DNA from 2 places in the Sporolactobacillus terrae genome. Region 1 is predicted to be linked to the other one. Evidence: a T-box and tRNA genes for the amino acid it is inferred to sense, from the RefSeq annotation. Region 1 holds a T-box; the other holds one or more tRNA genes.
The links. A T-box is a leader RNA that pairs with one kind of tRNA and senses whether it is charged. The one in region 1 lies ahead of serS (serine--tRNA ligase), so its partner is inferred to be a tRNA-Ser.
Positions count from the first base shown of each region.

Region 2: it encodes a tRNA-Ser, which carries the amino acid that the T-box ahead of serS (serine--tRNA ligase) is inferred to sense. The anticodon was not compared.

Region 1 is NZ_CP082837.1:2,794,130-2,804,145, reverse strand. Features, by position in the region: gene clpP (ATP-dependent Clp endopeptidase proteolytic subunit ClpP) at 1-145, opposite strand, end outside; gene K7399_RS13340 (RNA polymerase sigma factor) at 182-859, opposite strand; gene K7399_RS13335 (hypothetical protein) at 1,209-1,652, shown strand; gene K7399_RS13330 (glycerate kinase) at 1,754-2,902, opposite strand; gene K7399_RS13325 (GntP family permease) at 2,916-4,202, opposite strand; tRNA gene K7399_RS13320 (tRNA-Arg) at 4,631-4,703, opposite strand; gene cspD (cold-shock protein CspD) at 4,844-5,044, opposite strand; gene K7399_RS13310 (deoxynucleoside kinase) at 5,491-6,147, shown strand; gene K7399_RS13305 (hypothetical protein) at 6,397-6,546, opposite strand; gene serS (serine--tRNA ligase) at 6,575-7,861, opposite strand; T-box leader at 7,907-8,132, opposite strand; gene pdxT (pyridoxal 5'-phosphate synthase glutaminase subunit PdxT) at 8,183-8,758, opposite strand; gene pdxS (pyridoxal 5'-phosphate synthase lyase subunit PdxS) at 8,769-9,653, opposite strand; gene K7399_RS13285 (serine hydrolase) at 9,999-10,016, opposite strand, start outside.
Region 2 is NZ_CP082837.1:2,343,863-2,353,878, reverse strand. Features, by position in the region: gene sigB (RNA polymerase sigma factor SigB) at 1-727, shown strand, start outside; gene K7399_RS11280 (Tex family protein) at 944-3,112, shown strand; gene K7399_RS11275 (SprT family protein) at 3,134-3,601, shown strand; tRNA gene K7399_RS11270 (tRNA-Asn) at 3,776-3,850, shown strand; tRNA gene K7399_RS11265 (tRNA-Ser) at 3,854-3,945, shown strand; tRNA gene K7399_RS11260 (tRNA-Glu) at 3,953-4,027, shown strand; tRNA gene K7399_RS11255 (tRNA-Asp) at 4,047-4,122, shown strand; tRNA gene K7399_RS11250 (tRNA-Gln) at 4,189-4,263, shown strand; tRNA gene K7399_RS11245 (tRNA-Lys) at 4,267-4,338, shown strand; tRNA gene K7399_RS11240 (tRNA-Leu) at 4,344-4,428, shown strand; tRNA gene K7399_RS11235 (tRNA-Leu) at 4,438-4,523, shown strand; tRNA gene K7399_RS11230 (tRNA-Arg) at 4,537-4,610, shown strand; tRNA gene K7399_RS11225 (tRNA-Pro) at 4,620-4,696, shown strand; tRNA gene K7399_RS11220 (tRNA-Gly) at 4,703-4,776, shown strand; tRNA gene K7399_RS11215 (tRNA-Ile) at 4,787-4,863, shown strand; rRNA gene K7399_RS11210 (16S ribosomal RNA) at 5,091-6,641, shown strand; rRNA gene K7399_RS11205 (23S ribosomal RNA) at 7,014-9,941, shown strand; rRNA gene rrf (5S ribosomal RNA) at 10,014-10,016, shown strand, end outside.

The sequences.
Region 1 (10,016 bases):
GCGCAACGATGCTGTTGGCCACTTCGTCATTAATTTCCGAACCGAGAAAAATAACACGATCCTTTAGTAAGCGCGAGTAAATATCATAGGAACGTTCCCCGCGATTGGATTGTTCGATGACATAGGGAATAAAAAAAGATGACACAGTACTTCCTCCTTATCGTTCGTTTCACCACGTCGTTTAAGCAGCTAGTTGACAGGTTATGCCGCGACTGCCACATGATGAATACGTCTTTGACTGAAGCCGATCATTCTGAAAGAGAGTCAGCAGCCGTTCCGGATCACCGCTTTGAAAGGCAGTCAGCCAGCGCGCTAAATCCCGATCGCTCAACATTCTTCCCGAAACGAATTCGCGCTGCGCCGAAGTAAGGCGTTTTTTTGCCCGGTGAAGAATCACGCGAACATTACCTGCGGTTATGCCGCAGCGTTTGCCAATGGCTGCAGCGGAAAGTCCCCAGCCCTCATGCATTAAGTATACCAGTATTTGGTTCCGATTTAACTTTTCAAGGATGATTTTCATGGCCGCAGACAAACGCTCATTTGCTTGCGGTACATCCGTACGTGCAGCCATGTCGTCAAAGGACTCCTGGACAAATTCAGGCAACCGCATTTTGCGATAATCATCAATCCATGCGTTGGAAATAATCCGATACAGATAAGCCTTAGTCATCGGTCGCGAAGGATTCGCTTGCCACGCCTTAAAGCTTTTGATCAGTGCGTGTTGGAGCAAGTCGTCACCGTCCCACACATTCCCTGCCAGCCGCCTGCATTGCCGGCGCATCATCGACAGATACGGACTGAACTGTTCCGTAAAAGCATCATCCTTTGATTGCTTCCATTGTTCGAATGGATGATTCATTGACCGCCGCCTCCTCTCTACCTGTTTAAACGAAAATCATCATCGATTTGTTACACCACTGCCTAAAAATTCGCGGTGACTATCGATAATTCCTTTCTTTCTAAGCTCACCATAACAAACAGCCGTACAGTATTCCAGCTAAACACGTTTGAAAAACCGTGACGAATCTTCAGACACAGTCAACGCAATAAGCCTCGTTCGTTGTTCGTTTATTGATGCATTACAACTTTTGCACATAAAAAAATGCTATAGACGATATAGATAAATCGTGTCGATTTCGTGTAGATTGTTTGTCTAATTTGTGATAATCTTTGTGCCAATGAAACTACAAAGAGTGAGGCATTCGTTCATGACAAAACGTACAGGGGTAAACAAACACACAAGAAATACCTTAATGACTGCAGCAATACTTGTACTTGCAACGCTTTCAGTTTACAGTTTTTTTATTTTTATCCAGAGCAATCAAAGTATTGAAAAGCGACAAGCCGTTGCGTCCTATTCCTTTCGCAGTAACCGATCAGTTTTGCTGCATTTGGAAAACAGTTATGCCATTCGGGTAGACCTGACCGCTACACCGCTCAATTTAAAAGTAGGGACGAAAAATACATTGCGGCGTATCCCTGGTAATATTTCCAGATACAGTTCATCCATCGGGCACTCCGGCTATATGCTCACATTAACACCCGATGCATACCAAGCGTTCAAAGAAGACTTCGTGAATACGTATGGTTCGATCAGCGTTTTGCAGCCAAACAAAAAGCACCATGCTGAATTGGTTTATGTGTCAATTTAAAGGTGAAATATAAAAAAGAAGGCGCCTCAGAAGTCCATTTTTTGACTTCGAGACGCCTTCTTTTTGAGCTAAAAACAGAACCTAGCGCAGGTTCCTGCCGATCAGAGTGTCCGCATCTTTTTAATCAGTCGGCCGATGTTTTCACTTGTACGCGCGACCGCTGATGGACCACATTGAAGCGCTTCGGCAAGCCCCATACTGCCTGACACGATACCGAAAATTGCAGTAAATCCCTGATCATACAATTCCTCAATCCTTTTGCCGACATGACCTGCTAGGGCGATGACTGGCTTATCGTGCTTTGCCGCAACGCTTGCGACCCCATAAGGCGTTTTTCCAAATTGCGTTTGATAATCGATGCTTCCTTCTCCGGTAAATACATAATCTGCTTCTGCCACGTATTTTTCCAAACGCGTATAGTTGATGACCAGGTCAATGCCCGCAGCAATCGACGCGTGCGTGAAGGCAAGCAAGCCCGCACCGAGTCCACCTGCTGCTCCGCTACCCGGAATAGCGACAACATTGCGATGCGCATCCCGCTTGATGAGTGCCGCATAATGCGCAAGATTTGCATCGAGCTTTTTCAAAACCTCCGGCGTACCACCTTTCTGTTTGCCGAAGACATGAGAGGCGCCTTGTCGACCGCAGAGCGGATTTTTTACATCGGACGCAATTTCGATCGTCAACTGCTCCAATCTCGAATCCATTCCCGACGTATCAATACGCGCTAATTGGTCTAGTGCACCCCCTCCGCGCGGAAGTTCGTTGCCCTCATGATCCAGTAATTTAACGCCAAGTGCCTGCGCCATTCCGGCACCGCCATCATTGGTGGCGCTCCCGCCCAAGCCAATAATAATATGCTTGGCGCCATGGTCCAGACAGGCAAGGATCAGTTCCCCTGTTCCATATGTTGTGGTCACTTGAGGATCTCTGTCCTCCGGTGCCACCAGCTGAATTCCACTTGCACTTGACATCTCAATTACTGCCGTATCCGGTTGGTCTCCTAAAATGCCGAATGACGCTTGTACCTGGTTTCCTAAGGGACCGGTAAAGCTCTTGCGGATGATCTGACCACCAGTCGCATCAACTAGAGACTGCATGGTTCCTTCTCCGCCATCGGCCATCGGAACATGAACATAACGCGCATTCGGATAAACATGTCTCAACCCTTTTTCCATCGCCGTACAGACTTCTTTTGCCGTCATACTTTCTTTAAAAGAATCCGGTGCTAATACAAATGTTGGTTTCATCGCGTTCACCCCTTTACAAGATAATACCGTAAATAATCGTTGAGACAACAACCATCGTCAACCCAACAAGCGCTTCGTATGGAACAAGCGTCAGCCGTTCCTTAATACGCATCCCCATTGAAGCACGTGTCACATGGAAATAATTGCCCTGAGGCAGCTGATCAATGGTCACCGCTCCTGCCTGCATCATCACAGCGGCACCAACAGGCGAAACACCAAAACTGAGAATTGAATGCGCAAATGATTGAGTAGCAATTATTACGCCTGTCGACGTTGAGGCAACAGCCGCCCCCATCAAGATTCCGGAAAGCGGAGAGAGCAGCATGCCGGGAATTCCGAAAAATTTCACAGCACTTACGATTTCTGTACTGAGATTCGATGCAGCAACCAAACCTGCCAGTGCACCTGCACCAATCAGAATCATAACCACGCCCGTCATTTTTTCAACACCTGAGGAAATATACGTCATCATGTGCTTCGTTTTGCCCATTGCAATCAACCCGATAATACTGGCAACCGGCAAAATATACATTGCGTCAAACTGAAAACTCTTTAAAAAAGCGACATGAAAAATATCGCCAATCGGATTCAGCATCAAGACAACAATTGCCACGAGCGGCGCAACAACGGCTTGTCCAAAACTTGGCAACCGATTATCCGAATCTGCCGACTTTTTTGAAGGAAGGGCTACCGCTTTTGCACCACGGTGCTTAATCAGCGAAGCGATAACTACTGACGCAATCAAACCAAAAATTGCAGGAATAAAGCCATGAATCATGACTTGGGATAATTCAACATGAAATCCCTTAGCAGCCATAATGGTATTGGCATTGGGCGAGATAATATTGCCCGCCTTGCCCCCACCACTCAATGCGAGAAGCAGGCTCAACTTAGTGAATCCCAATTTTTCTCCGACCGCCAGAGCAATCGGTGCAACAATAATAACAGCAACCGGGATAAATACACCAACTGCCGTAATAATCATCGTTGCAAGTGCCAATGAAAATAAAGCCATACGATCACTGAAACGAGCGACAATCGTCCGCGCAATCTGCTCTGCAGCACCCGTTTCCATCATTACACCGGCGAGCACCCCGGCGGCAAGGACTCTTACAATCGTTCCCGTGACACTCGCCGTTCCTTCAACGACGAGATTAACCGTTTGCGTCAGATCTGCCCCGCCAATGAGCGCACCGATAACCGCTCCTGCCATTAAGGCATAAACCGGATTAAGATGCTTCAGTATTAATACAATAGCCAAAATTAATCCAATCACAGCCCCTAACCAGCTAACAACCATGAATAACCCAACTTTCCAATGAATGATTTAAATAAACATCACTACTATAACACAGTGAAAATCTGTATTATAACAGTTATTCATTTAAATGTTACTATTCTGGAACACTTTAATCAGCAGCGTACCAACGCACTAAACCGAATCATCAATATGATTGCTTGAAATTATTTGAACATCCCTATGCTTTTCGTATAATCTGTTATTGTTCGCTTTCGTACGCCCTCAGCCGCTTGAGCATTAATGAATTTTTGATAGGCTTCATCTAATGTGTAACGTTCTTTATCCCATGCGTTCCCTTATCTGAACCAAAAAAATCCCTTCTTTCTTGATTAATGAATCAAGAAAGAAGGGATTAATAGGATATTCGTTCTGATTGTTGGTATTTTATTCTTAGCAAAGTTGCTAAAAACCTTGTTATATCAACATGATGGCCCTGGCAGGAATCGAACCTGCGACGCACGGTTTAGGAAACCGACGCTCTATCCACTGAGCTACAGAGCCAAATCTCGCACCACGTTTGGCGACACTGTGTATTATACAAAAAAAGAAGAGCTTTGAACAGTGCTAGACGTTAGAAGACAAATAAAAAGCAGCCCTTGTTTAGAGAGGACTGCTTCCACATTATCGGTCATGGCCGAAGATCAAAGTTTTACAACGTTTGCAGCTTGAGGTCCACGGTTACCTTCAACAATGTCGAAGCTAACTTCTTGACCTTCTTCAAGCGTTTTGAAACCTTCGCCTTCGATTGCAGAATAGTGTACGAATACGTCATTTCCGCCTTCAACTTCAATGAATCCGTAGCCTTTTTCTGCATTGAACCATTTTACTTTACCGTTTTGCATGTGTAACTGCCTCCCTAAAACGTTGCGCTGCCCGCGCGTGAACTAAAACCATTTACCAATTAACAAAAACGTAAAATATAAAAACAGACCTTTCCAGAAGTAAAAACTACTACACTTCAAGGAAGGGTCTTCATTCTTACATCTGATCTTATATTAAGTAGTAAAATGGTTTATTACAATATAGCACAATCACCATTTAGTGTCAATAAAATATCCTTTTTGTAAACGGATACTTCCTTGGTCTAACAACATTCTTGTGTCAAGTCTTCCGATCATGGTTCCGGCTTCCATGCGATGATTATTTTCGACAATATTCAACTTTTTTATACAATCATTGCATGCATGATTCGTACTTTTTCACTTTTTTTTGCGCTTTTTAGGTGATACACTTAATGAATTGTATCCATGTTCTTATCTTAAATTGCTTTTATGAAAGGACGTCTTACATGGTCGAATCTGCTCCAACAAATAAACTGATTTCTGTCGCTGGTATGGTTGGCATCGGCAAAACAACCTTTGCCGATGCGATGGCACACCGGCTTGGCTACCGCACCTCATTTGAAAAAGTGGATGGAAATCCATATCTTGATTTATTTTATAAAGATTTTAATCGTTGGGCCTTCCATCTTCAGATCTTTTTCCTTGGTGAACGTTTCAAGGAAACAAAGCGCATTTCGGCCAGTCCAGATAATTTCATTCAAGACCGTTCGATTTATGAAGATACCGGGATTTTCGCAAAGATGCATTATGAAAAAGGAACGATGTCCGAGGCCGATTACCGTACTTATACAAGCCTTTTTGAGGCGATGGTTATGACGCCGTATTTTCGCCGCCCAGACCTGCTTATTTACCTCCACGGTTCACTAGATGCGACCGTAAATCGTATTTGCAGGCGCGGTCGCGGCCTTGAAAAAGAAACCCCGCACAGCTACTGGCAAGAAATGTATCAACGCTATGAACAATGGATCAGCGATTTCTCCATCTGCCCGGTGCTGAAATTGGATATCGATGATTACGATTTAGTGAATGATCCGGATACAGGTGATGCGCTCGCTGCCTTGATTCAGGACCGATTAAAAGAAAATGTACGCTGCGGCAGCTAAAGAGAGACGAGGCTGTCCCAAAAGGGTGTTAAATTTATATTGCGCTCCGATTGCTCGCATCAACTGAGCGCGACCGCGGGCGATCCAGGAGCCTCCTCGGCTGATCCTGTAAATCCTGCAGGATCTCCTCCGGCTTGCGATCAACGGGAACGCTCCACAGGAGTCTCGCATCTTCGCGCTTAATCCCAAAGTAGACATTTTTAAGGGTGTCTCAAAAGTCAATTGACTTTTGAGACACCCTCGTCATTTTTATTGGTCCTTTTGTTTTTTATCCGCTTGATCATCCTGTTTTTTTTCTTTTTCAGGTGCTTTCGGATCCTTTGGGTCCAGCGAAATCCCCAAGTCGTCGATCATTTTGGTTAATCGGGCATCATTATTTACTTTTTGATGAAAGGGCACCACGGGCACCTCCTAAACTTTGATCGGATTATTCCTTTGGCGCGATCTTCTCAACATTTTTCATATATGGACGCAGTGCTTCCGGGATAACTACCGTACCGTCTTCCTGTTGGTAATTTTCCAAAATAGCAGCAACCGTTCGCCCGACAGCAAGCCCCGAACCATTCAGCGTATGCACGAATTCCGGCTTTGCTTTCGGCGTGCGCCTAAAGCGAATATTCGCCCTGCGTGCTTGGAAATCTTCAAAATTACTACAAGAAGAAATTTCACGATACGTGTTTTGGCTTGGAATCCAAACTTCAAGGTCGTATTTCTTTGCAGCTGTAAAGCCAAGGTCTCCGGTGCATATGGACACCACACGGTAAGGAAGGTTGAGTAGACGCAGCACTTCTTCCGCATGACCGGTCAACTTTTCCAGTTCGTTATAAGAATCCTCAGGCTTCACGAAACGAACCAGCTCTACCTTATTAAATTGGTGTTGGCGGATGATGCCGCGTGTGTCGCGTCCGGCAGAACCTGCTTCAGAACGGAAACAAGCACTGTATGCAGCAAATGCTCTCGGAAGATCCTCACCATTCAACATCTCATCACGATAATAGTTTGTCACCGGTACCTCTGCCGTAGGAATCAGGAAATAGTCGCGATCATCGGCAATTTTAAACGCATCTTCTTCAAACTTAGGAAGCTGTCCGGTTCCGGTCATGCTCGTCCGGTTAACCATATACGGCGGCATAATCAATTCATAGCCATGATGATCTTCGTGCAGATCGAGCATGAAGCTGATCAGTGCACGTTCCAAACGAACGCCTAAGCCCTTATAGAAAACAAAGCGGCTTCCGGTAACCTTTGCAGCCCGTTCAAAATCGAGTATACCCAAATTGGTCGCAAGATCCCAATGTGGTTTCGGTTCATAATCGAACGGTCTCGGTTCACCCCAAAAGCGGGTCGGTTTGTTATCGTCTTCACTCGCACCAACCGGCACTGTTTCATGTGGAACATTTGGAATTGACAGCATGACTTGTTTCAGTTCATCTTCAATTTTACCCAGCTTGCTGTCCATTTCTTTAATGCTGGCACTTACCTCGCGCATTGACACAATCAGATCCGACGCATCTTCCTTTGCACGCTTCTTCGCTGCGACCTGTGCGGATACTTCATTACGTTTTGCTTTCAACACTTCCGTACGACTGATCAGATCACGTCGCTTGTTATCTAATTCCGGAAAACGTTCAAAGTCACTCAGGTCTTCACCACGCTTATTTAACTTTACTTTGATTTCATCATAATGGTCTCGCAATCGTTTCATGTCGAGCATCGTTCTCTGCCTCCTAAAAATAGAAAATCTCGTCCCCTTCCAATCATAAGGGACGAGATTATAAACCCGCGTTGCCACCCAAATTGCCAGCAGCTTACCTTGCGCTGCTGCTGACCGCTTTAGTCATTGATAACGAAATGATCCGTGTGATCAGCTTAATGCCGATCCAGCTCTCAGGGATGGATTTGCCGTCGTTTCTTCACCGCTTCCCACCAAGCACGGCTCTCTTCACAAGAAGACAAAGGCTACTTTTTCCCATCATTAAGCACAGTAGATTGACTTATTTAAAATCTACACTACTGATTCTAAAAAAGCAAGCGGTTAACGGGATTCATTCACCATTTGGACAAAATAACGATGCATCGCCGGATCACTGGTTAATTCCGGGTGGAACGCACAGCAAAGGAAACGCTCTTGTCTGCACGCAACAATGTGGCCCTCATAAGTTGCCAGCACATCCACATTAGCTGCAGCACTCTTAATATAGGGCGCCCGGATAAAAACGCCGGTATAATGGTCACTGATTCCTTTAATAGCCAAGTCTGCTTCAAAGCTCTCTACCTGGCGGCCAAAGGCATTCCGTTTCACATCAATATCCAGTAAGCTGAGATGCGGGCCTTTTCTTCCTTCAATTTGTTTCGCCATTAAGATCAGTCCTGCACAGGTGCCGAACACTGGTTTTTCAGCTGCAAATTGCTTGACCGCTTCAAAAAGGCCATAACGATCCATCATTCGTCGCATCATTGTACTTTCGCCGCCCGGAAGCACCAGCCCGTCCAATCCCTCAAGATCGCCAATATTCTTCACTAAAGAAACCTGCGATCCGGAATTTTCCAGCGCATGGACATGTTCACTGACCGCACCTTGGAGGGCCAGTACGCCTATTCTCGTTGCCATTTCGCTCACCTCAAATGCCGCGATCCTGCATGCGTTCGGCAGGTTCGAGATTGCTCATATCGATCCCTTTCATCGGTGTGCCTAATCCCTTTGAAAGTTCAACAATCCGCTCATAATCTTGGTAGTATGTGGTTGCTTCAACAATTGAGCGGGCAAATTTTGCCGGATTCTCTGATTTGAAAATTCCGGAACCAACGAAGACGCCGTCTGCACCCAGTTCCATCATCAACGCTGCATCAGCAGGCGTTGCAACGCCCCCGGCAGCAAAGTTGACGACCGGAAGACGACCGGATTCTTTAATTTGTAAAAGAATTTCATAAGGCGCGCCGAGTTCTTTGGCAAAGACCATGACTTCATCCTTTTCCATCGACACCACTTTACGCACCTGGCTATTTACGAGACGCATGTGGCGGACCGCTTCGACAATATTTCCCGTTCCTGGTTCGCCTTTTGTCCGCAGCATTGCAGCACCTTCGCCGATTCGACGCGCGGCTTCTCCCAGATCACGGCATCCACACACAAAAGGCACGGTAAATGCCTTTTTATCAATGTGGAAAACATCATCGGCAGGCGTCAACACTTCACTTTCATCAATGTAGTCTACCTTCATCGCCTCGAGTACACGCGCTTCAACAATATGTCCGATTCTCGCTTTCGCCATAACCGGAATGGACACTGCATTCTGAACTTCCTCAACAATCGTTGGGTCGGCCATACGTGCAACGCCGCCTGCCTTGCGTATATCGGATGGGACGCGTTCCAAAGCCATGACAGCCGTTGCGCCTGCTTCCTCCGCAATTTTCGCTTGTTCTGCGTTGACGACATCCATAATCACGCCGCCTTTTTGCATTTCTGCCATTCCGCGTTTGACACGATCTGTACCTTTCTGTACCATCATAACCCCTCCAATGAGCTTCTCTAGAATCTACCAAACTACCTATAGTGTACAATAAAACCCAGTAAATAAATACGCATAATATATGTTTGGATGATTTTTCTTTTTTTCTTTCTCATTTAGCTTTACTTATGAGAAACTAGGCTACGCCTAGTCCCTTGCCAGCGATCCGATCCGGGCACTACAGCTGTTCGCTGGCGTCTCGCAACCTCCACTTTGATTCTCGGTCAAGACACGGATCTATTGGCTTGAAGTCGGGGCAAAATTACATACCTTCTTTTTCTGTAAAAAAAAGTCGAGCTCTGCGCCCGACTTTTCATCAGAAAACGATCTGTTGAATTCGCATTAGAAGAGGCCTGCAAT
Region 2 (10,016 bases), 450 kb from region 1:
CCCTGATGATGAACATCTGCAAACGATGATCATTAGCAACTACGAGCGTCTGGTGGGCGCACTCGCAGCAAAATTTGCTAAAAACAGCGATGTCCGTGAAGACCTCTATCAAGTGGGGATGATGGGGTTGATTGCCGCGATGAAACGGTTTGATCCATCGGTAGGCGGAAGCTTTGAGTCCTTTGCCATTCCAACGATTATCGGAGAGATCAAACGTTACATTCGCGACAAGACCTGGAGTGTTCATGTGCCAAGGCGCGTTAAAGAACTGAGTCCCAAGATCCGCAAAACAACCGAGCAATTGACGCGTGAACTGCAGCGTTCGCCGCGTATTGATGAGATTGCAGACGCGGTCGGCGAAAGCGAAGAAGTCGTTCTTGAAACGTTGGAAATGGCTCAAGGTTATCACACCTTGTCGGTAGATTCTAAGATCGACGGCGACGCAGAAGGTTCGGCGGTAACCTTGCTGGATATAGTCGGAAAACCAGAGCAAGGCTATGAGCATGTGCACAAAAAGTTGATCTTAAGGGAAGCATTTCGCTTTCTCACCCAGCGCGAACGGGATATCTTAACCTGCACATATTTTGAAAATCTCAGCCAGAAAGAAACCGGAGAGCGGCTAGGTATTTCACAAATGCATGTATCGCGGCTGCAAAGAAATGCCTTATGCAAACTGAGAAACATACTGCCGCATAAAGAAGAAATCGGTTTGTCATCCCATAAATAGCACAGCGCGTTGACCGCTCACATCAAACGCGCTGTTTTTTTATTGCAGGAAAAGAAAGGAGGTGATTTTTGGCCACGCAAAAGACAGTGGAAATAAGAATCGGGCGCTTTTGCTCGGTTTTTTTCATTGACTCACGGTCGGTTTCCAAAACGCAGTGATTTGCTCAAACACGCGTCTCCATTTTTTGATATGATAAATGCAAAGGAGACGATCAGCATGGATGCAACAATTATACAGATCGCAAAGCAATTAAAACTGGATGCCGGCCAGGTTGCACGAACGGTGCAGCTTCTGGATGCGGACAATACGATTCCTTTTATTGCACGCTACCGTAAGGAAATGACCGGCGGGCTCGATGAAGTACAAATTGAGAAAATACAAGAATCCTATACATACAAGCAGCAACTGGCAAAACGCAAAGAAGAAGTACTCAACCGGATCGAGGAACAGGGAAAACTAACGCCTGAATTAAAACAAAAAATTAATCAAGCGTCCATTCTTCAAGAAGTTGAGGATCTCTATCTTCCGTATCGTCAAAAACGACGGACGCGCGCGCTAAAGGCTAAAGAGAAAGGGCTGGAACCACTGGCCGATTGGCTTGCATCATTACCCGTTCAGCCCATTGAACATGAAGCTGCCCGATATATTTCTGGGGAAAAGCATGTGGCTTCTGTAGAGGAAGCGCTTCAAGGTGCAAGAGATATTCTTGCGGAACGTGTCTCCGAACATGCTGAACTTCGCGCACTTGCCCGAAAACGTACACTCGCGCAGGGCACGGTGCATGTTCAAGCCAAGCATCCTGAACTTGATCCGAAAAACGTGTATGCCAATTACTATGATTATGAAGAACGCATCCAAGGCATCGTGCCACATCGTATTCTTGCGGTCAATCGCGGCGAAAAAGAAGACATCTTGAAAGTCGCGATTGAATCACCTGAGAACACTATTCTTCCGTCCGTTCTGCGTGCATTAAACCCAGGGAAAAAGACTACGGCTGCTCAGCAGCTAAAGGAATGCGCGGAAGACGCTTACCGGCGGTTGATCGCTCCAGCAACCGCGCGAGAGATCAGACAAGCACTCACAGAGAAAGCAGAAAAACAAGCCATTCACATCTTTGCGGAAAATTTGCGCGGGTTGCTGCTGCAGCCACCTTTAAAGGAACGGACGGTACTTGGCGTGGATCCTGCTTATCGAACCGGTTGTAAGCTGGCTGTTGTTGATCCTACAGGCAAAGTGCTCGCTATTTCCTTGATCCATCCAACACCGCCCAAGTCCGATAAAGAAGGAGCGAGGCGGACGGTTTTGCAGCTAATTGACCAATATAAGATTGATATCATTGCGATCGGCAACGGTACAGCATCACGCGAAACGGAAGCATTTATTGCTGAAACGCTGAAGCAGGTCAACGGGCGCAAACTTTTCTATATGATTGTTAATGAAGCAGGTGCCAGTGTGTATTCAGCATCGAAACTCGCGCGTGAGGAATTTCCTGATCTGCATGTCGAAGAGCGGAGTGCGGTATCCATTGCGCGGCGTCTACAAGATCCGCTTGCAGAGCTGGTGAAAGTGGATCCGAAATCAGTCGGAGTCGGCGAATACCAGCACGATGTATCACAGAGAGATCTAGCCAAATCACTGCAGTTTGTTGTTGAGACGGTGGTGAATCAGGTCGGTGTTAATGTCAATACGGCATCGTCACAATTGCTTCAATACGTGGCAGGACTCTCAAAAACAGTGGCAGCGAATGTGGTTGCAGAACGGGAAAAAAGGGGCAGGTATACCGATCGTAGTCAGCTTAAAAAGGTACCGCGTTTAGGTGCGCGGGCATTTGAACAAGCCGCAGGATTTCTGCGCGTTGGCGGTGGAGACAATCCGTTTGATAATACTCCCATTCACCCGGAAAGCTATGAAGTAGCAGGCAGGCTGCTTGCCAAGGTTGGAGGCACGACGGAGAAAATCGGCTCAAGCGGATTGGCGGATAAACTTAAAGCGATGGATCTAGCGAAAACAGCAGCGGAACTCTCAGTTGGCGAGCCGACTTTGCGCGATGTAGCCGAAGCACTGATTCGGCCGGGGCGTGACCCGCGTGATGATTTAAAAAAACCACTTTTAAAAACGGATGTATTGAAAATGGAGGATTTAAGACCAGGCATGCAGCTTGAAGGAACGGTCCGCAATGTGGTTGACTTCGGTGCTTTTGTCGATATTGGTGTCAAACAAGACGGGCTTGTACATCTGTCAAAACTAGCTGAACGGTTTGTGCGCCATCCATTAGATGTCGTTCGAGTCGGCGAGATCGTCACTGTTTGGGTTGAACAGGTGGATGCAGACAAGGGACGTATTTCTTTAACGATGGTAGCGCCAAAAGAAAGAATCATGCCTTAATGTGCCTGTGGAGGTGGTCAAATGACCAATGAAGAACTTCAAAAAATGGTGGAGCAGATATCCCTAGACAGTTTTCATCGGCCGTTTCTTCATCGCGCTATTTTTAATCCAAGACTGCGCACTACAGGCGGACGCTACTTGCTGATTACGCACGGCTTGGAATTTAACAATCGTCAGTTGCAGCACTTTGGTATTGAATCGTTTGTTAAGATTATCAAACATGAACTCTGCCACTACCATCTTCACTTGTTGGGGATGGGCTATCGTCACCGAGACGCCGACTTTCGCATGCTGCTTGCAAAGGTCGGCGGTTCGCGGTACTGCGAAGCAATCCCTCATGCACGCACGCGTTCAAGCGTACGCTATGATTACCAGTGTGCGGTTTGCGGCGCCCATTTTAAGAGAAAAAGAAAACTTGATACAAAACGTTATGTTTGCGGCACTTGTGGGGGCAGCATCCGTCTAATAAGTAAGCGACGGATCAATTAATAAAAAAGTTTAAAAAAAGGGTTGACTAGGTATTTGATTCTGTGGTAAATTATTTAAGTCGTCAAGAGGACATGCTGATGAAAGCGACCGATTAAAAGAACTTTCGAAGCACTGTTGACAAATGAATTATCACAGTGTAGAATAGCCTATGCATTTGTTTTTAAAACCACTTATTCCACAGTAGCTCAGTGGTAGAGCAATCGGCTGTTAACCGATCGGTCGTAGGTTCGAATCCTACCTGTGGAGCCATATGGAGAAGTACCCAAGTTGGCTGAAGGGGCTCCCCTGCTAAGGGAGTAGACGGTGTAAATCGTGCGAGGGTTCGAATCCCTCCTTCTCCGCCATTAATTTGGCCCGTTCGTCAAGTGGTTAAGACACCACCCTTTCACGGTGGGTTCATGGGTTCGAATCCCGTACGGGTCACCATTTTAAATAAAATATATGAGGATCCGTGGTGTAGGGGTTAACATGCCTGCCTGTCACGCAGGAGATCGTCGGTTCAAATCCGATCGGATCCGCCATTATAAATGATACATGTAATTGATATTCAGCTATAAACGATTTATGTTATGATACATAATTGTTTTTGGCCCATAGCCAAGCGGTAAGGCAACGGTTTTTGGTGCCGTCATGCGCTGGTTCGAATCCAGCTGGGCCAGCCACATGAGCCACTAGCTCAGGGGTAGAGCATCTGACTTTTAATCAGAGGGTCGAAGGTTCAAATCCTTCGTGGCTCATTTTAGCGGGTGTGGCGGAATTGGCAGACGCGCTAGATTTAGGATCTAGTGTTTTCCAACGTGGGGGTTCGAGTCCCTTCACCCGCACCATTTATATATGCGGTCGTGGCGGAATGGCAGACGCGCTAGCTTGAGGGGCTAGTGGAGGCAACTTCGTGGAGGTTCGAGTCCTCTCGACCGCACCATTTAATTTAATATGCGCCCTTAGCTCAATTGGATAGAGCGTCTGACTACGGATCAGAAGGTTAGGGATTCGACTTCTCTAGGGCGCATTGATTTATCGGGAAGTGGCTCAGCTTGGTAGAGCATCTGGTTTGGGACCAGAGGGTCGCAGGTTCAAATCCTGTCTTCCCGACCATCTTTTGCGGGTGTAGTTTAGTGGTAAAACAAGAGCCTTCCAAGCTCTGGTCGTGGGTTCGATTCCCATCACCCGCTCCATTATATCTATGGGCCTATAGCTCAGCTGGTTAGAGCGCACGCCTGATAAGCGTGAGGTCGGTGGTTCGAGTCCACTTAGGCCCACCATTATTATTATTATTAATATTCATTTATATGAATGTTCCTTGAAAACTGAACAAAAGCCAAGCGTGAATAGAGGGTTTTAAACCCCATAATCAATTCAATTTGCTATGGATCATAGCTTCCACAGGATGTGGTGACTTCTGCGTTGTGCACAGGACGTGCACGCCCTTAGCAGAAGTTCCTCTCCTTGGGAGTACGACAAGAAGTACAATAGTAAGTAAACAGTAAACTTTTTGGAGAGTTTGATCCTGGCTCAGGACGAACGCTGGCGGCGTGCCTAATACATGCAAGTCGAGCGCACAGAAGGGAGCTTGCTCCTGGACGTGAGCGGCGGATGGGTGAGTAACACGTGGGCAACCTGCCTGTAAGACGGGGATAACTTCGGGAAACCGGAGCTAATACCGGATAATCCCTCGCGCCGCATGGTGCGAGGTTGAAAGATGGTTTCGGCCATCACTTACAGATGGGCCCGCGGTGCATTAGTTAGTTGGCGGGGTAACGGCCCACCAAGACTGCGATGCATAGCCGACCTGAGAGGGTGATCGGCCACATTGGGACTGAGACACGGCCCAAACTCCTACGGGAGGCAGCAGTAGGGAATCTTCCACAATGGACGAAAGTCTGATGGAGCAACGCCGCGTGAGCGAAGAAGGTTTTCGGATCGTAAAGCTCTGTTGCCGGAGAAGAACGAGTGCCAGAGGAAATGCTGGTGCTGTGACGGTATCCGGCCAGAAAGCCACGGCTAACTACGTGCCAGCAGCCGCGGTAATACGTAGGTGGCAAGCGTTGTCCGGAATTATTGGGCGTAAAGCGCGCGCAGGCGGCTTCTTAAGTCTGATGTGAAATCTTGCGGCTCAACCGCAAAAGGTCATTGGAAACTGGGGAGCTTGAGTGCAGAAGAGGAGAGTAGAATTCCACGTGTAGCGGTGAAATGCGTAGAGATGTGGAGGAATACCAGTGGCGAAGGCGGCTCTCTGGTCTGTTACTGACGCTGAGGTGCGAAAGCATGGGGAGCAAACAGGATTAGATACCCTGGTAGTCCATGCCGTAAACGATGAATGCTAGGTGTTAGGGGGGTCCAACCCCTTAGTGCTGAAGTTAACACATTAAGCATTCCGCCTGGGGAGTACGACCGCAAGGTTGAAACTCAAAGGAATTGACGGGGGCCCGCACAAGCAGTGGAGCATGTGGTTTAATTCGAAGCAACGCGAAGAACCTTACCAGGTCTTGACATCCTCTGACAAGTCTAGAGATAGGCCGTTCCCCTTCGGGGGACAGAGTGACAGGTGGTGCATGGTTGTCGTCAGCTCGTGTCGTGAGATGTTGGGTTAAGTCCCGCAACGAGCGCAACCCTTGATCTTAGTTGCCAGCATTAAGTTGGGCACTCTAAGGTGACTGCCGGTGACAAACCGGAGGAAGGTGGGGATGACGTCAAATCATCATGCCCCTTATGATCTGGGCTACACACGTGCTACAATGGGCGGTACAAAGGGCAGCGAAACCGCAAGGTCAAGCGAATCCCATAAAGCCGCCCCCAGTTCGGATTGCAGGCTGCAACTCGCCTGCATGAAGCCGGAATTGCTAGTAATCGCGGATCAGCATGCCGCGGTGAATCCGTTCCCGGGCCTTGTACACACCGCCCGTCACACCACGAGAGTTTGTAACACCCGAAGTCGGTGTGGGAACCTTTATGGACCCAGCCGCCGAAGGTGGGACAAATGATTGGGGTGAAGTCGTAACAAGGTAGCCGTATCGGAAGGTGCGGCTGGATCACCTCCTTTCTAAGGAAACGATCAATAGCGAACGCTTGGTCTTTTGTTTGGTTTTGAAGGAAGCATTCCTTCACCGGCGAGCCGAAAGGCAGCCATGAACCTTGAAAACTGGATAACGAAAACAAGCAACAAAGTCAAGAAACATCCAAAATGATTATTCAATTGATCTTTCGATCAAGCGACGAATCATAAATGGCATGTGCTAGGAGCAAGAAGATCGAGGAAGCGTCGTTTCCGAGAACCGGAATGTAACTTCCACAGGAAGTGGTGACTTCTGCGTTGTGTACAGGACGTACACGTTTTTAGCAGAAGTTCCTTAATTACATGAGGATCACAGGGAACAAGCTGACGAAGAGATTCGCCGCTCATCGCGCATGCAGTGGTTAAGTTATAAAGAGCGCACGGTGGATGCCTTGGCACTGGGAGCCGATGAAGGACGGAACGAACGCCGATACGCTTCGGGGAGCTGTAAGTAAGCTTTGATCCGAAGATTTCCGAATGGGGGAACCCGCTATCCTGAACGGATAGCATGCTCTGCTGAATCCATAGGCAGAGTAAGGCAGACCCGGGGAACTGAAACATCTCAGTACCCGGAGGAAGAGAAAGCAAATGCGATTTCCTGAGTAGTGGCGAGCGAAAGGGAAACAGCCCAAACCAAAGGGCTTGCCCTTTGGGGTTGTAGGACACTCCGCATGGAGTTACAAATGTACGTTTCAGGCGAACGACCTGGAAGGGTCGGCCAGAGAAGGCAAACGCCCTGTAGCCGACGGAACGTACACTCCGGAGTGGATCCTGAGTACGGCGGGACACGAGAAACCCCGTCGGAATCCGGGAGGACCGTCTCCCAAGGCTAAATACTCCCCAGTGACCGATAGTGAACCAGTACCGTGAGGGAAAGGTGAAAAGCACCCCGGAAGGGGAGTGAAAGAGATCCTGAAACCGTGTGCTTACAAGTAGTTGGAGCCCCCTTCGGGGGTGACAGCGTACCTTTTGTAGAATGGACCGGCGAGTGACGATTCTAAGCAAGGTTAAGCTGAAGAGGCGGAGCCGCAGCGAAAGCGAGTCTGAATAGGGCGAATGAGTTTAGGGTTGTCGACCCGAAACCGTGTGATCTACCCATGTCCAGGGTGAAGTTCAGGTAACACTGAATGGAGGCCCGAACCCACGCATGTTGAAAAATGCGGGGATGAGGTGTGGGTAGGGGTGAAATGCCAATCGAACACGGAGATAGCTGGTTCTCCCCGAAATAGCTTTAGGGCTAGCCTCGGATGAGTGAGACTTGGAGGTAGAGCACTGATTGAATAAGGGGTCCCCACAGGATTACCGAGTTCAGTCAAACTCCGAATGCCAAGCCCTTACGTCCGGGAGTCAGACGGCGAGTGATAAGATCCGTCGTCGAAAGGGAAACAGCCCAGACCGCCGACTAAGGTCCCTAAGTTTGTGCTAAGTGGGAAAGGATGTGACGTTGCCCAGACAACCAGGATGTTGGCTCAGAAGCAGCCACCATTTAAAGAGTGCGTAATAGCTCACTGGTCGAGTGGCGTCGCGCCGAAAATGTAACGGGGCTAAGCACAGCACCGAAGTCGCGGATGACCGTCAGGTCATGGTAGGGGAGCGTTCCAAGGGCATTGAAGATGTGCCGTGAGGCATGTTGGAGCGTTTGGAAGTGAGAATGCCGGTATGAGTAACGAAAAGAGAAGTGAGAATCTTCTCCGTCGAAAGCCTAAGGGTTCCTGAGGAAGGTTCGTCCGCTCAGGGTTAGTCGGGGCCTAAGCCGAGGCCGAAAGGCGTAGGCGATGGACAACAGGTTGATATTCCTGTACCAGCGTTTCACGTTTGAGTGATGGGGGGACGCAGGAAGGTAAGGCGAGCGCACGGATGGAAGCGTGCGTTCAAGCCGTGAGGCTTGCAGCGAGGCAAATCCCGCTGCTTGTGGCCAAGCGGTGATGAGGAGGGAACTTAAGTACCGAAGCGCCTGATCCTACACTGCCAAGAAAAGCCTCTAGCGAGTGAAACGGTGCCCGTACCCAAACCGACACAGGTGGGCAAGAAGAGAATTCTAAGACGCTCGGGAGAACTCTCGTTAAGGAACTCGGCAAAATCACCCCGTAACTTAGGGAGAAGGGGTGCTCGAAGGACCTTCGGGTCCGGAGAGCCGCAGTGAAAAGATCCAAGCGACTGTTTACCAAAAACACAGGTTTCTGCTAAACCGTAAGGTGATGTATAGGGGCTGACACCTGCCCGGTGCTGGAAGGTTAAAAGGAGAGGTTATCCCTTCGGGGAGAAGCTTTGAATTGAAGCCCCAGTAAACGGCGGCCGTAACTATAACGGTCCTAAGGTAGCGAAATTCCTTGTCGGGTAAGTTCCGACCCGCACGAAAGGTGTAACGATTTGGATACTGTCTCAACGAGAGACCCGGTGAAATTATAGTACCTGTGAAGATGCAGGTTACCCGCGACAGGACGGAAAGACCCCATGGAGCTTTACTGCAGCTTGATATTGGATGTGGGTATCGTTTGTACAGGATAGGCAGGAGCCTTGGAAGCCGGACCGCTAGGTTCGGTGGAGGCATCGGTGGGATACTGCCCTGACGATATCGACATTCTAACCCTGAACCGTGATCCGGTTCGGAGACAGTGTCAGGCGGGCAGTTTGACTGGGGCGGTCGCCTCCTAAAAGGTAACGGAGGCGCCCAAAGGTTCCCTCAGAATGGTTGGAAATCATTCGCAGAGTGTAAAGGCACAAGGGAGCTTGACTGCGAGACCTACAAGTCGAGCAGGGACGAAAGTCGGGCTTAGTGATCCGGTGGCACCGCATGGAAGGGCCATCGCTCAACGGATAAAAGCTACCCTGGGGATAACAGGCTTATCTCCCCCAAGAGTTCACATCGACGGGGAGGTTTGGCACCTCGATGTCGGCTCATCGCATCCTGGGGCTGAAGTAGGTCCCAAGGGTTGGGCTGTTCGCCCATTAAAGCGGTACGCGAGCTGGGTTCAGAACGTCGTGAGACAGTTCGGTCCCTATCCGTCGCGGGCGTAGGAAATTTGAGAAGAGCTGTCCTTAGTACGAGAGGACCGGGATGGACACACCGCTGGTGTACCAGTTGTTCCGCCAGGAGCATACGCTGGGTAGCTATGTGTGGACGGGATAAGTGCTGAAAGCATCTAAGCATGAAGCCCCCTTCAAGATGAGATTTCCCATGATTTTAATCAGTAAGACCCCTTAGAGATGATGAGGTTGATAGGTCTGGAGTGGAAGCACGGTGACGTGTGAAGCGGACAGATACTAATCGGTCGAGGACTTAACCCAAAACAAACAATTGGATGAATGACTTTGAAGTTTTCGTTACCGGTTTTGAAGGCTCGTGAGAGCCGGTTTAAGTCT